2 regions of the Stenotrophomonas sp. STEN008 genome follow, and region 1 is predicted to be linked to the other one. Evidence: riboswitches for the same ligand, from Rfam matches in the RefSeq annotation. Region 1 holds a riboswitch; the other holds the start of a gene.
What was found. Region 1 has a riboswitch for cobalamin ahead of btuB (TonB-dependent vitamin B12 receptor). Riboswitches for the same ligand answer to the same signal wherever they lie in the genome.
Positions count from the first base shown of each region.

Region 2: linked by a shared signal. The riboswitch ahead of metE (5-methyltetrahydropteroyltriglutamate--homocysteine S-methyltransferase) and the one ahead of btuB (TonB-dependent vitamin B12 receptor) in region 1 are both predicted to bind cobalamin.

Region 1 is NZ_JBRRET010000058.1:4,991-12,478, forward strand. Features, by position in the region: gene ACVOME_RS17760 (LysR family transcriptional regulator) at 1-818, shown strand, start outside; gene gph (phosphoglycolate phosphatase) at 881-1,549, shown strand; gene btuB (TonB-dependent vitamin B12 receptor) at 1,577-3,418, opposite strand; cobalamin riboswitch at 3,535-3,754, opposite strand; gene ACVOME_RS17775 (histidine phosphatase family protein) at 3,907-4,485, shown strand; gene ACVOME_RS17780 (TfoX/Sxy family protein) at 4,501-4,863, opposite strand; gene ACVOME_RS17785 (GAF domain-containing protein) at 4,860-5,342, opposite strand; gene bioD (dethiobiotin synthase) at 5,410-6,096, shown strand; gene ACVOME_RS17795 (aminotransferase-like domain-containing protein) at 6,131-7,488, opposite strand, start outside.
Region 2 is NZ_JBRRET010000057.1:11,625-19,112, reverse strand. Features, by position in the region: gene ACVOME_RS17730 (patatin-like phospholipase family protein) at 1-1,831, opposite strand, end outside; cobalamin riboswitch at 1,973-2,202, shown strand; gene metE (5-methyltetrahydropteroyltriglutamate--homocysteine S-methyltransferase) at 2,422-4,719, shown strand; gene ACVOME_RS17720 (epoxyqueuosine reductase QueH) at 4,783-5,454, shown strand; gene pncA (bifunctional nicotinamidase/pyrazinamidase) at 5,510-6,136, shown strand; gene purU (formyltetrahydrofolate deformylase) at 6,159-7,010, opposite strand; gene ACVOME_RS17705 (LysR family transcriptional regulator) at 7,124-7,488, shown strand, end outside.

The DNA of each region.
Region 1 (7,488 bases):
CCGAGGTGGAGGCCTGGCTGGGGGCGCGCCTGCTGCACCGGACCACGCGCCGGGTCAGCCTGACCGGCCCGGGGGAGGCGGCGCTGGCGCGCTTCCGGCAGATGCTGGAGATCGGCGAGGCGCTGCAGGGCGAACTGGCCAGCGACGATCCCGAACCGCATGGCACGCTGCGGGTGACCGCCAGCGTCTCGTTCGGGCAGAGCCATCTGGCGCGCGCCGTCGCCGACTTCGTCAAGCGTCATCCGGCGGCGCGCATCGAACTGCTGCTGGTCGATCGCACGGTGAATCTGGTCGAGGAGCGGGTGGATCTGGCGGTACGCATCGCCCGGCAGATCGACCCCAGCCTGATCGCGCGGCGGCTGGCCACATGCCGCTCGGTGCTGTGCGCCACGCCCGGTTACCTGGAGGTGCGCGGCACGCCGACCGCCCCGGAACATCTGGCCGCACACAACTGCCTGACCCATCACTACGTGGGTAAGAGCCTGTGGCACCTGCACCGCGACGGACGTTCGCAGTCGGTGGCGGTGGGCGGCAACATCAGCGCCAACGAAGCGTCATTGCTGCTCGAAGCCGTTCGCGCCAGCGCCGGCATTGCGATGCTGCCCACCTACCAGGTGGCGCCGTTGCTGCGCAGTGGCGAGCTGGTGGAACTGCTGCCGGCGTATACCCTGGACGAGCTGGGCATTCATGCGGTGTACGTATCGCGTCGCCAGCAGTCGGCGATCATGCGGCGGTTCCTCGACTTCCTGGGCGAGTGCTTCGCCAGCCCGGCCTTCCAGGATCTGGACTGGCGACCGGCGCGTGTGGAACCTGCATGACATCCCGGTGCGATGCGCACACGGCATACAATGAGCGGCCCCACGTCGTACAGGTGCGTTGCGTGTCGTATCCCTATCCGCTGGTCGTATTCGACCTCGATGGCACGCTGGTCGACAGCGCCGCCGATATCGCCGAAGCCCTGAACCGCACGCTGGAGGACATCGGCCTGGCCCGTGTGCCGGAAGCCACCGTGCTGGGCTGGATTGGCGACGGTGTCCGCCGGTTGGTCGAGCAGGCCGTGCATGCCGCAGGGCGGCAGGTCGATCTGGCCGAGGTTATGCCGGTGTTCATGGTGCATTACCGTGAGTGCCTGCTGCGCAGCCCACGCCTGTTCGACGGTGTGGCGGAAGCACTGGCGCAGCTGCGGGAACGCGCTGTGCCGCTGGCCATCTGCACCAACAAGCCTGCAGCGCTGGTGCCGCCGCTGCTGCAGCATCTGGGCATCGGCGATGCGTTCGCGCTGGTGCTGGGCGGCGATTCGCTGCCGCAGCGAAAGCCCAGCGGCGAACCACTGCGCCACATCGCGGCACACTTCGGCGTGCCGGTGGATGCATGCCTGATGGTGGGTGATTCGTTGACCGATTACCGCGCGGCGGAAGACGCGGGAATGCCGATCGTGCTGGTGCGCTACGGTTATCCGCGTGGCCTGGACCTGGCCGCCGCAGCTGCGGTGGCGGTGATCGACGATCTGCGCGAACTGCCGGGCCTGGCCGCGCGCATCCCGGTATAGCGCCGGGCCTGCGCCCGGCGCGCCTGCTCATTTCGGCTGGTAGCGCACGCTCAGCTGATACTCGCGGCCCGGCTGGTTGAACCACGCCACGGTCTCGTACCTGCGGTCGAACACATTGGTTGCCCGGGCCAGCAGCGACCACGATGGCGTGAGCGCGTACTCGGCGCGCAGATCCAACGTGCCATAGCCGCCGACCTTCACCGTGTTGGCGGCATCGTCATAGCGCTTGCCCGCACCCTGTACGGTCAGGCCGGCACGGAATGCGCCGAAGCGGCGATCCACATCCAGCCGTGCCGTCTGCTGTGCACGGCGCGGCAGCCAGTTGTCGAACTGGCTGCTGCCGTTCGTGCGGTTGCGCGGGTCGGTGTAGCTCAGCTGTGCAGCGATGTCGAAGCCGGCCAGCACGACGCTGCCGGTCAGTTCGGCACCACGGATGCGCGCCTTCTCCACCTGCTGCATCCTGAAGGTCGCTGCATCGTAGGTGATCAGGTCATCGATGCGGGTCTCGTACACATCCAGACCCCAGCGCCAGCCCTGGCCCTGCCGCGAAATGCCCAGGTTGGCGCTCTTCGACTTCTCAGGATCCAGTGTCGGCACGCCGCTCCACGGGTCATACAGGTCACTGAAGGTGGGTGCCTTGAAGGCCGTGCCGTAGCTGGCGTTGATGCGCAGGCCGTGATCCAGCTCCATCGCCCAGCCGATGCTGCCGGTGGCATGGTTGCCGAACTGCTGGTTGTCGTCGTTGCGCGCGCTGGCCTGCAACTGGTGCCGGCCGAAGCGCCCCTGGTACTGCACGAACACACCGGTGTTGCGACGGCTGTCGACACGATAGCCGGCACTGCTGCCGTCCAGGTTGTCCTCACTCCAGTCCACACCGGCACTCAGCAGCTGGCCTTCGGCCACGCCGAAGTCGCCCTGCAGCGACGCGCTGTCACGATGCGTCTGCGCGCTGCCATGCACGCCGTCCGCGCCGACGTTGTCCGATTCGTTGTCACTGCGACCGACGTTGGCGGTCAGCACCAGCCGTTCGGCCGGCGTGTAGCGGACCTTGCCGGACAGTACCTGCTGGCGCGTCTCGGAGTAGTTGTAGTAGCCGTCGTAGTGGTTCTGGCCGTCGGCGCGCAGCGCGCTGCCCTCCACCGTCCACTGCTCGTTGAAGTTGTAGCCGCCGCGCAGGCTCTTGGAGAGGTTGCGGTAGCCGTCGCGGTCGGGTTCGTCGGCGAAGCAGCCGGTGAACAGCGTGGCTGAGCCCCGGCAGGCATCGATGCCATCGGAATGCTGGTAGGCGATGTCGGCGCCGAACCAGCCGCGTTCGCTGCTGCCACCGATGCCGCCGCTGGCCTCACGCAGGCCATTGCTACCCCCGCCCAGCTGCAGATGTGGCGCGAAGTCGCCCTGGTTGCGGCGGGTGAAGATCTGGATCACACCGCCGATGGCGTCGGCGCCATACAGGCTGGACTGCGGGCCGCGCACGATCTCCACGCGTTCGATCTGCGCCAGCGGCAGGTCCTGGATCATCGCCAGGCCGAGATCGGCGCTGTTGATGCGCACGCCGTCGACCAGCACCACCGTGTGGCCGGAGTTGGTGCCGCGCAGGAACAGCGAGCTCTGCTTGCCCAGGCCGCCGGCGTTGGTGAGGTTGATGCCGGCGCGGCCACGCAGCAGGTCCTGCAGCGAAGTGGCCTGGCTGGACTCGATCTGCGTCCGGTCGATCACCTGCGCAGGCGCGATGCTGTCCTGCAGGGCGATGGGGGTGCGGGTGGCCGTGACCAGGATGGGATCGAGCGCGCGGGCGCCATCATCGGCCTGGGCCAATGCGGGCAGGGCGGCCAATACGGCCAGGGAAAGCAATCGGGACTGCAGCTTCATCGGGGGACTCCAGGTGCCACGCACGCCCGCGTGGCGAAGGGGAGGAGCCGCGGAGGCAGGCAAGCGCCGATGCCGCAGGCAGTGCTGCGGACATCCAGCGCCATGCCCACCGCATCGCGACCTGAGGCTTCCGGGCCGGTCTCCGGGCTTGCCGCCGGGTGGCGCGAGGCCACCGTCCAGGCGCCTTCCCATGCTGTTGGCACAGTGGCGGTTGCCTGGAACTGACGTGCTTACCGTTGCGGGGGCAGCGCCGGCATGGCGTGGGTTCACGCGTCACCGGCTTCCCGTTTCAACCTGCCGGCCATGCCGCAGGTCACCTGGAAGTGCGCGCAGTCTACGGCATCGGCATGCCCGGTGCGGCGCATATGCGGCAATGTCTGTGGAGCTGATGATCCCCAGCCACTAGAATTGCTGCTTGATCCCGTGGTGCCGTTGCCGATGTCCGCCCGTTTTCCGCTGTCCCCGCGTTGCCTGCACAGGACGCATGCATGATCCTCGACCTGGTCCGCCACGCCGGCAACGGTCGCGACGAGTACCTCGATGGCCGCAGCGATCCACCGCAGCTGGCCCGCCTGCCACAGGAACTGGTGGAGGCCTACGCCACGCAGCCCTGGGAGCGGGTGATCAGCTCGCCCCGCCTGCGGTCACTGCACACAGCGATGGCGCTGGCCACCCCGCGCGGGCTGGACGTGGATGCAGACGAGGAGTGGGAAGAACTCGACTTCGGCGACTGGGACGGGCAGGCACTGTTCGACCTGCCGGAGCAGGCGCTGGCGGCATTCCATGCTGATCCGCATGCGTATCCGCCGCCCAACGGCGAAAGCTGGGGGCACTTCGAGCGGCGCATCGCGCGTGCGCTCGACCGCCTGCTCGACGATGACGACCCGCTGCCGACCGTCGTGGTCAGCCACGGTGGCCCGCTGCGCATGGTGCTGTCACAGGTCTGCGGCCTGCCGATGTCGCTGTGCTGGGCGCTGCGCATCGACCACGGTACGCGCCTGCGGGTCAGGCTGGAGCGTGGCGAGGCAGGCCTGGTGGGCGAGCTGCTGGAGTTGCAGCAGCCCTGATCCGGCCGGCGCCGATCAGTCCTCGTCCGCGCTTCCGGCCACGTTCTCTTCTGCGTCGTCGTCTGCGTCGAATCGCTGCTCGTGCACCGGCCCCGAGGCCGGGCCGGCCGCCTTCAGCGGGTGCGCGGCGATGCGCGCTTCGTAGTCCTGCACCAGCGCCTCGCGCTGCGGCTCGCTCAGTTCCTGCCAATGGCAGTCCAGCAGGGCGCCTTCCAGCGAGTAGAGCAGGTTCAGGCTGGGCTTGAAGCCGGCGCGCTTGACCTTGACGAAGGCACCCACCGCGCCGACGGCGGCCAGATCCTCACGGCTGCGCAGACCGACCTGGCGCAGCCACGCCGCACTTTTCGGACCGATGTTGCGCAGCTTCGGCGCACTCATCCCAGCGCCTCGACGAAGACGCGCGCGATGGCTTCCAGTCCGGCCTGGTCATCGGCATCGAAGCGACCGGTCTTCGGGCTGTCGATGTCGAAGACTCCGATCAGTTCATCGCCGCGCAGCAGCGGAACGACCAGTTCCGAGCGGGAGGCCGAGTCGCAGGCGATGTGGCCCGGAAAGGCATCGACATCGTCGACGCGCTGGGTCACGCGCTGGCGGGCCGCGGCACCACACACGCCCTTGTCCAGCGGAATGCGCACGCAGGCCGGCAGCCCCTGGAACGGGCCGACCACCAGCTCCTGGCCATCGTAGAGATAGAAACCCACCCAGTTCAGGTCGGGCAGGGCGTGGAAGACCAGCGCCGAGAGATTGGCCGCGTTGGCGATGCGGTCGGACTCTCCATGGACCAGGCCACGGGCCTGTTCAAGCAACTGGGCGTATTGTTCCGGCTTGCTGCCGGTAAGCGAGGCATTGGCGAACATGACCGCAGTCTAGCAAGCGTGCCGGGCCAGCGATAATGCACGCTCTGTTGCCCCGCTGGAGCCTTTGATGCCGTTGCCCGCTGCCCTGCCATCCGCGCTGTTCGTCACCGGCACCGATACCGAGATCGGCAAGACGGCGGCCAGCACCGCGCTGCTGCACGCCCTGCGCCGGCGTGGCCTGCGAGCGGTCGGAATGAAGCCTGTGGCCAGTGGCAGCCAGGATCTGGGGAAGGGCCTGCGCAACGGAGATGCGCTGGCGCTGCAGGCGGCCAGTCGGCCGGTGCCGGAATACGTCGACGTGAATCCCTATGCCCTGCGGCAGCCGATCGCTCCCGAACTGGCGGCGGCCGAGGACGGGGTGGACATCGCCCTGGCACCGATCGTCGCCGCGTTCGAGCGCCTGCGTGCCACCGCCGACGTGGTGGTGGTGGAAGGCGTAGGGGGATGGCTGGCGCCGGTCTCCGTCCACCTGGACCAGCTCGACATCGTGCGGGCACTGCGTCTGCCGGTCGTGCTGGTGGTCGGCCTGCGGCTGGGCTGCGTCAACCACGCGAGGTTGACCGCGCACTCCTTGCAGGCCAGCGGCGTGGAGTGCCTGGGCTGGATCGGCAATCACATCGATCCGGCCATGCAGCGCCAGGACGAGAACGTGGCCACGCTGGTGCAGCGGTTGCCGATGCCATGCTGGGGACGGCTGCCGCACCTGCCGGGCGCCGATGCTCAGGCCCTGGCGATGCACCTGCATGAGGGCTGAGTTCCCGTAGAGCGGAGCCTGCGACCCGCTGCGATCAACCGGCCGCGAGCTCCCGCGCGAGGGCGCCCAGGCGCTCCACGGCAGCGATGAAACGTGCGTCGAAGGTCTGGCAGCACGACAGCCGCAGGCAGTGCCGGTAGCGCGGACCGCGCGAATACACCTGGCCGGGCATGAACACGATGCCCTCTTCCAGCGCCCGCTCGAACAGTGCGCGGGTGTCCACGCCCGGCAGTTCCAGCCACAGCAGGAAGCCACCCTGTGGTTCCGTGGCGCGTGTGCCAGGCGGGAAATGCTCGGCCACGAGCTGGCGCAGCCGTCCCACCTGCTCGCGATACAGGCGCCGCATGCGGTGCAGGTGATGTTCGTATCCGCTCCCTTCCAGGTACGCGGCCACGGCATCACCCAGCAGCTGCGGCTCGCCGCCCGTGGACTGGAACTTCAGCAGGGCGATGCGTTCAGCGAAGCGCCCGCCGTCGAGCCAGCCGATGCGATAGTCCGGGGCCAGCGTCTTCGAGAAACCGCCGACCACCATCACCCAGCCGTCGCGGTCAAAGGCCTTCAGCAGCGGCGCAGGTGGCTCGCAGAACTGCAGTTCCGCGTACACGGCATCCTCGATCAGCGGCAGCTGACGCGCGTTGACCAGCTCGGCAAGACGCTGCTTGGCCGCCACCGGCATGGTGCAGCCCAATGGATTGTGCACGGTCGGCATCAGCACCAGCGCGGCCAGCGGTGTGTGCTCCAGCATCGCCTCCAACGCATCGACGTCCAGGCCCTGTTGCGGATGCGTCGGCAGTTCGATGGCCTGCAGGCCCAGGTTGGCCAGCAGCGGATACAGGTTGAAGTACGACGGTGCTTCGATACCCACTGAATCGCCGGGCTGGGTCACCGCACGCAGTGCCAGCTGCAGCGCCTCCATCGCACCGTGGGTCAGCAGCAGGCGATCGCTGTGCGTGTGCAGGCCCATGCGCGGGCCGCGCCGCACGATCTGCGCAAGCAGCCGCGGCGAGCCATTGGGGCGTGCGTAGGTTTCGACCGTCTGCTGGCCGTGGCGCAATACCTGGGCGGTGTGCCGGGCCAGTTGGGCGCCAGGATAGAACTGGCGCCCGCGTGGCCCGGCGAAGGCGAGGTCCATCACCCCGGAACGGCGTTGCGCCTCCAGCACGCGTGCCATCAGCACCTGCTGCAACGGCGCGGTGGGGGCCGACGGGGTATCGCGCAGCGACCGTTGCGGCACTGACAGTCGCGGCGCCACTTCGAAACCTGCCTTTGGCCGCGGAACCACCAGGCCGGCGTCTTCCAGCTGGCGGTAGGCGGCGATCACCGTATTGAGGCTGAGCTGACGCTGTGCTGCCATCTGCCGCAGCGATGGCAGGCGGCTGCCGACCGGCAGGC
Region 2 (7,488 bases), on a different contig from region 1:
CCTTCATCTGCGGCAGCGGCCGTGGTGCGCCGTCGGTGAGGTCCGGGCCGAGATCCTCCCAGCTGCGGCCCTGCTCCACCATCAGCCCCCACAACTGCTGTGACGCCAGCCGCTTGTCCTCCGAGCCCAGCTTGTACGACGGTGGCGACGGCACGCCGGCAGCCACCATCGTGTACGCCGCCCGATAGGCCAGCACCTGCTGCGCGGGATCGTCGGTACGCGCCACTTCCAGCGTGTAACGCTGGTAGGCCGAGGCCAGGTTGCGCCAGCGGATCCAGTAGTGATTCTCGAAGGAGAACGCGCAGAAGCGCGCACCGGCCAGGCTGCCCTTGTCGGCGATGCGGGTCAGTACCTCCTGCGGCATGTCCAGGTTCATGCCGCCCTCATCACCCTGCAGGGTCACGTGCACGATGCGGTCGCGATAGCCCGGAGCACGCGCCTGCAGCAGGTCGCGCCAGTTCTGCATGGTTGCCACCACCGCGAACAGGAAACGGCCAAGCTCGCCGGCGGCCACCGGCGCGGCGATGGACTGGTAGGTGCGTTGCCAGCCATGACGGTTTTCGCTGGGCAGGAACACCGATCGCTCCAGCGCCTGCCGTGCATTGCCGCCGGAGCTGACCTCCTCCGCATGCTGTGGATAGACCAGGTTGATGGCGAAGGTCGGCCAGCGCGGAAGCGCCGCGTCGAACAGATGGATCGGGAAGTTGCTGCTGATGCCCCCATCGGAGAACCAGCAGATCCGGAAGGCGGTGATCACCGGGCCGCAGGCCTGGCCGGCACTGGTCAGCCCCTCCATGCTGTCGGCCACGTTGTGTTCCGGATCGGAGGCGGTCGCTCCAGGCTCGCAGCGGCGCTCGCGGCGCGAGGGCTCATGCAGCGGCACTGCGCTGATCAGCAACGGGAAACTCAGGCTCATCCGCGTTGCCACCAGTACCGGCAGCTGCGGCCCCTGCGGCAGGCGGTAATAGAGTCGTCCATCCACGCCCAGCGGCGGACCCGCATGGTTGACCAGCCACTGCACCACGCTGGCCGGGAACAGCTGGTCGAACTCTTCGCGCAGGAACCAGAACTGCGCGCCGCCCAGCGGCAGCGTGCGGGGTTCGTTGTGCGATACGCAGGTGGTGATCATCTGCAGGGTGATGGCATGCGGGCTGTCCGGCTCGTCGGCATAGCGCGGCGCATCGTGCAGGTCGGCAAAGGTAAGCGGCACATCGGCCGGCTTGCCTGACAGCTGCTGCAGGCAGCCGTGCAGCCATTCCGTCAACGCCGGCCGGCGCGCGTCGCTGCCGAGGCCGCTGCACAGGCCCAGCAGATTGCGTCGTGCCACCCGCGCGACCCGCAGCGCGGCCCCGGCCACGCCAGCGCCGTAGGCGCACAGCAGGGACGGCAGCAACGTTGCCGCCACTCCACTCCAGCCGCCGCCCCACGCGCCCAGCGCAAGCAGCAATGCCAGCGACACCAGCACTTCCAGCGGCGCGATCTGGAACACGGCGATGGCCAGGCACAGCTGCTTGCGGGGCCAGCCTGCATTGCCGGTCAGCACCACCAGCAGCCGATAGGCTGCACGCGCGCCGCGCGCCGGCTGGAACAGACCGTAGATGAACCCGCGCCGCGACAGCTGCGCCGACACCGCCGACAATCCACCGTACCCGGCATCGCCGGGCAGCGACTCGCCCGCCTGCTGGCGGCGATCACCATAGGCCGCCGCCGCCGCCACCGCGGCGGCGATGGCGCCTGCCGAGGTGCCACCGATGCTCTTGAAGCGATACTCGCGCGCCAGCGCCAGTACCGCATTGGGGTACACGATGCCGCTGGTGATGCCACCTTTCATGACCAGATCGCAGTACTTCGCCGCCACACGTCACCTCCCGTCCGTCGGTTCCCAGTATCGCAAGCCGGCCTCTCACGGCCTGAGAAAGGTGCCACATCCCGGTGGTGTGATGCCGGGCCTTGACCATTGCTGCCAACCGGCCTACCTTGTGCACGCCGAAGGTATTCATCTCTTCATGCGAATGAAGGGATGAATTTAAACGGGAATCCGGTGAAGGCGCTTCGCGCGCCCATTCCGGAGCTGCCCCGCAGCGGTGAATGGAAACGAATCCTGCCAACAGCACTGGGCTCGCGCCTGGGAAGCGGCAGGTAGTAGGTGGGCTGCGGCCCGCGTCCAACAGCCCGAATACCGGCCCCGGCCGGGGGACACGACCGTCCCCTGACTCGACCTGGAATCTCCGCGGGGAGGTTGCCGGGGCCGTCGTCGTCCTGCGCCTGCAGGGTGCGCGGCCACGTGCGTCCTTTTCACGGCATCCGGTTCGCCCGCGGGGGCGAAGGTCGCTGGCAAGACGCCCGTGGGCCGGCAACGGCACGCGTCGTCCTGCGGTTCCTTCGTTCCTCAATGCCGATATGCAATGAGGACACGCTGCAATGACCACTGTTACCAACCTGGGCTTTCCCCGCATCGGCGCCAAGCGCGAACTGAAGCGGGCGCTCGAACGCCACTGGGCCGGCGAGGACGACGCCGCCACCCTGCAGGCCACCGCCGCGGCGCTGCGTGCCCGGCACTGGCAGCTGCAGATCGAGGCCGGCGTCGATGTACCGCCGAGCAACGACTTCAGCCTGTACGACCAGGTGCTCGACACCGCATGGCTGTTCGATGCCATTCCCGAACGCTACCGCGAACTGGCCGCGCACGATCCACTGGCCGCCTACTTCGCCACGGCCCGTGGCCTGCAGCGCGATGGCATCGACCTGCGCGCGCTGGAGATGACCAAGTGGTTCGACACCAACTATCACTATCTGGTGCCGGAACTGCACGCGGGCCAGGCCTTCGCCCTGCGCGGTGACAAGCCGCTGGCCGAGTTCAACGAGGCCAGGGCGCTGGGCATCCACACCCGTCCGGTGCTGCTGGGGCCGGTGAGCTTCCTGCTGCTGTCCAAGACCACCGACGGCAGCGCCGCACTGGACCTGCTGGATGCCCTGCTGCCGGCCTATGTGCAGCTGCTCGGCCAGCTGGCCGACGCCGGTGCGGATTGGGTGCAGCTGGATGAGCCGCTGCTGGTGCAGGATCTCGACGCCGATGCGCAGGCAGCCTATGAGCGCGCCTATGCCCGGTTGGCCACGGCACGGCGTCCGAAACTGCTGGTCGCGACCTATTTCGGTGCGCTCGAGGACAACCTGGCGTTGGCCACCGGCCTGCCGGTGGACGGACTGCACGTGGACCTGGTGCGCGCGCCGGAGCAGCTGGACGCCGTGTTGAAGGCGCTGCCGGCCGAGCGCGTGCTGTCGGCCGGCCTGGTCAACGGCCGCAACATCTGGCGCACCCATCTGGACAACGCACTGATCCTGGCCCGGTTTGCCCAGGTGGACCGCGGCGCCGACCGGCTCTGGCTGGCACCGTCCTGTTCCCTGCTGCACACGCCCGTGGATCTTGCGCTGGAAAAGAAGCTTGATGACGAACTGAAGGGCTGGCTGGCGTTCTCCCGGCAGAAGCTTCAGGAACTGCGCCTGCTGGCCGACGCGCTCGATGGCAGGGCGGATGCGGAAGCAGGCCTGGCTGCCAACCGCGCTGCACTGGAGGGGCGTCGTCGCTCGCCACGCGTGCACAACCCGGCCGTGGCCGCACGCCTAGCCGCGCTGACCGTGGCCGATGCGCAGCGGCACACCGCCTACCCGCAGCGCCGCATCGCACAGCATGCGGCGCTGCAGCTGCCGCTGCTGCCCACCACCACGATCGGTTCCTTCCCGCAGACGCTGGAGGTGCGCGAGGCACGCGCCCGGCACAAGTCCGGCAAGCTGGGCCTGGCCGAGTACGAGGCCTTCCTGGAACAGCAGACCGCGCATGCGGTACGCGTGCAGGAAGCGCTGGGCCTGGACGTGCTGGTCCACGGCGAGTTCGAGCGCAACGACATGGTCGAGTACTTCGGCGAGCAGCTGGAAGGCTTCGCCTTCACCGGCAACGGCTGGGTGCAGAGCTATGGCTCGCGCTGCGTCAAACCGCCGGTGATCTTCGGCGACGTCAGCCGCCCGCAGCCGATGACGGTGCGCTGGTCCAGTTACGCGCAATCGCTCACCGACAAGCCGATGAAGGGCATGCTGACCGGTCCGGTGACGGTACTGCAGTGGTCGTTCGTGCGCGACGACCAGGAACGCGATGTGACCTGCCGGCAGATCGCGCTGGCCCTGCGGGACGAAGTGCAGGACCTGGAAGCAGCCGGCATCGGCGTGATCCAGGTGGACGAGCCGGCCATCCGCGAGGGGTTGCCGTTGCGCCGCGCCCACTGGCGCGCCTACCTGGACTGGGCGGTGGAATCGTTCCGCATCAGTACCAGCGGCGTGCGCGATGCCACCCAGATCCACACCCACATGTGCTATTCGGAGTTCAACGACATCATCCACTCGGTCGCAGCGATGGACGCGGACGTGATCTCGATCGAGACCTCACGCTCGCGCATGGAACTGCTGGATGCCTTCGTGAAGTTCAACTATCCCAACGAGATCGGCCCGGGCGTGTATGACATCCACTCCCCCCGCGTGCCGGACAAGGCGGAGATGGTGGACCTGCTGCGTAAGGCGCTGGCCGTGCTGAAGCCGGAGCAGCTGTGGGTCAACCCGGACTGCGGGCTGAAGACCCGTGGCTGGCCGGAAACCCGCGCTGCACTGCAGGCACTGGTTGCCGCCGCAGTGGAACTGCGTGCCGAGCACGCCGACGCCCGCGTCGCCTGACCTGTCTCTCCACCCCGATGCACGGGCCGCCGCCGTTGCCGGCGGTCCGTGCGGTACCTGATGATGACCGAGCTCCAACGCCCCACCCTGTCCCTGCCCGCCGACGGCAAGCGCCTGCTGCTGCATTCGTGCTGTGCGCCCTGCTCCGGCGAAGTGATGGAGGCGATCACCGCCTCCGGGATCGACTACGCGATCTTCTTCTACAACCCCAACATCCATCCGGTGAAGGAATACGAGCTCCGCAAGCAGGAGAACATCCGCTTCGCCGAGCAGCATGGCGTCCCCTTCATCGACTGCGACTACGACACCGACAACTGGTTCAGCCGCGCGCGCGGCATGGAGAACGAACCCGAGCGCGGCATCCGCTGCACGATGTGCTTCGACATGCGCTTCGAGCGCACGGCGCTGTACGCGCATGAGCACGGCTACGACACCATCAGCTCGTCGCTGGGCATCTCGCGCTGGAAGAACATGGCGCAGATCAATGACTGCGGCATCCGCGCCGCGGCGCGCTACGAGGGCCTGCAGTACTGGGATTACAACTGGCGCAAGGGCGGTGGTGCCAGCCGCATGATCGAGATCAGCAAGCGCGAGCGGTTCTACCAGCAGGAGTACTGTGGCTGCGTGTACTCGCTGCGCGATGCCAACCGGCACCGCCGGGAGACCGGCCGCGAGCGGATCCGGATCGGGCTGCTGTATTACGACCAGGACAACGAAACGCCGCAGGGCGATTGACGTGTGGCGAGGGGGCGGCCACGCTGGTCGCCTCTTCCGCCGCGCTGGAACGTCCATGCTCACCCTGCCCGCCACTGTCGCCCTGCTGGTGATCGATCTGCAGCCGGACTTCATGCCCGGTGGCGCGCTGGCCTGTGACCGCGGCGATGCGCTGGTCGCGCCGATCGCGCAGCTGCTGGCGCAGCGCCGCTACCGCACCGTAGTGGCCACCCAGGACTGGCATCCCGCGGACCATGCTTCGTTCGCCAGCCAGCACCCCGGCCATCGTCCGTTCGAAACGATCCTGCTGCATGCGCAACCGCAGACCCTGTGGCCGGACCACTGCGTGCAGGGCAGCGCCGGTGCCGCCCTGCATCCGCAGGTGGACTGGAACATGGCCGACCTGATCCTGCGCAAGGGCACCCGCCAGCAGGTGGATTCCTACAGCGCCTTCCGCGAGAACCACGGCCCCGATGGCGGGCGCCCCGCCACCGGCCTGGCCGGCTGGCTGCATGAGCGCGGCATCGACGAGGTGCACGTCTGTGGCCTGGCCCGCGACTACTGCGTGCTGTGGAGCGCGCAGGACGCAGCCACGTCCCGCTTCAGGGTGAAATTCCTCTGGGACCTGACCCGGCCGGTGACCGAGGCCAACGACGGGATGGTGCGCGAAGCACTGGGCACTGCGGGGATCGGGATCCTCTGACGCACGTCCGGCCGGGCAGGTATCAGCGGAACACCACCGTGCGGTGCCCGTTGAGCAGGATGCGGTGCTCCACATGGCGGCGCACGGCACGCGCCAGCACCTGCGATTCGGTATCGCTGCCCAGGCGTACCAGGTCGCGCGGCGTCATCGCATGATCGACCCGGGCCACGTCCTGTTCGATGATCGGACCTTCGTCCAGATCCTCGGTGACATAGTGCGCGGTGGCGCCGATGATCTTGACCCCGCGCGCGTGCGCCTGGTGATAGGGCTGCGCGCCCTTGAAGCTGGGCAGGAAGCTGTGATGGATGTTGATCGCCCGGCCGGCCAGCGCGCGGCACAGGGTGGGTGAAAGAATCTGCATGTAGCGCGCCAGCACCACCAGGTCGATACGCTCGTGTTCGACCAGATCGATGATCTGCTGTTCCTGCACCGCACGCGTATCCGCGTTCACCGGCAGATGGTGGAACGGCACGCCGTAGGACGCAGCCAGCGGTGCGAAATCGGCATGGTTGGACACCACTGCCGCGATATCCACTTTCAGCTGCCCGCTGTGCGCACGGAACAGCAGGTCATTCAGGCAGTGCCCCTGCTTGCTGACCAGCACCAGCAGGCGCGCACGACGCCGACCGTCCTGCAGCTGCCAGTCCATGTCGAACTCGCGGGCCAGTGCTGCCATGGACGCATGTACCGTGTCCAGGGGCAGGCTGGCGTCGCGGTCGAAATGCACGCGCAGGAAGAACCGGCCGCTTTCCTCGTCGCCGAACTGCTGGGCGTCGAGGATGTTGCAGCCATGATCGAACAACAGGCCCGACACGCGGTAGACGATGCCGGTACGGTCGGGGCAGGACAGGGTGAGGATGGAATCGGGTCGCATCCTGCAAGTGTAGGGCAGCACCCCGCCCGCGTGATCCATTGTCACCGATGCAACGAACCACTTCGGACAGTTCCAAGTGATCGTGGCGGGCTTTCGTGGCACGCTGGCGGGTCATGAACCTGTTGCAGCTGATCCGCAGCTTCACCCGCACCGCAGACACCGGCAGTATTGCCGCTGCGGCCCGCAGCCTTGGCATCAGCGCCACCGCCGTCGGCCAGAACATCCATCGCCTGGAGGCACACCTGGGCGTGCGCCTGCTGAACCGCAGCACGCGCCAGCTGGCGCTGAGCGAGGCCGGTGCGCTGTACCTGGCGCAGGTGCGCCACATCGAAACCGATCTGGCGCGGGCGCAGGCCCTGGTCACCAGCGGTGACATCGAGCCGGCCGGGCCATTGCGCATCGCCAGCAGCCGCGCGTTCGGCCGCCACGTGCTGGCGCCCCTGCTGCCTTCACTGCAGCAACGCTATCCGCAGCTGCA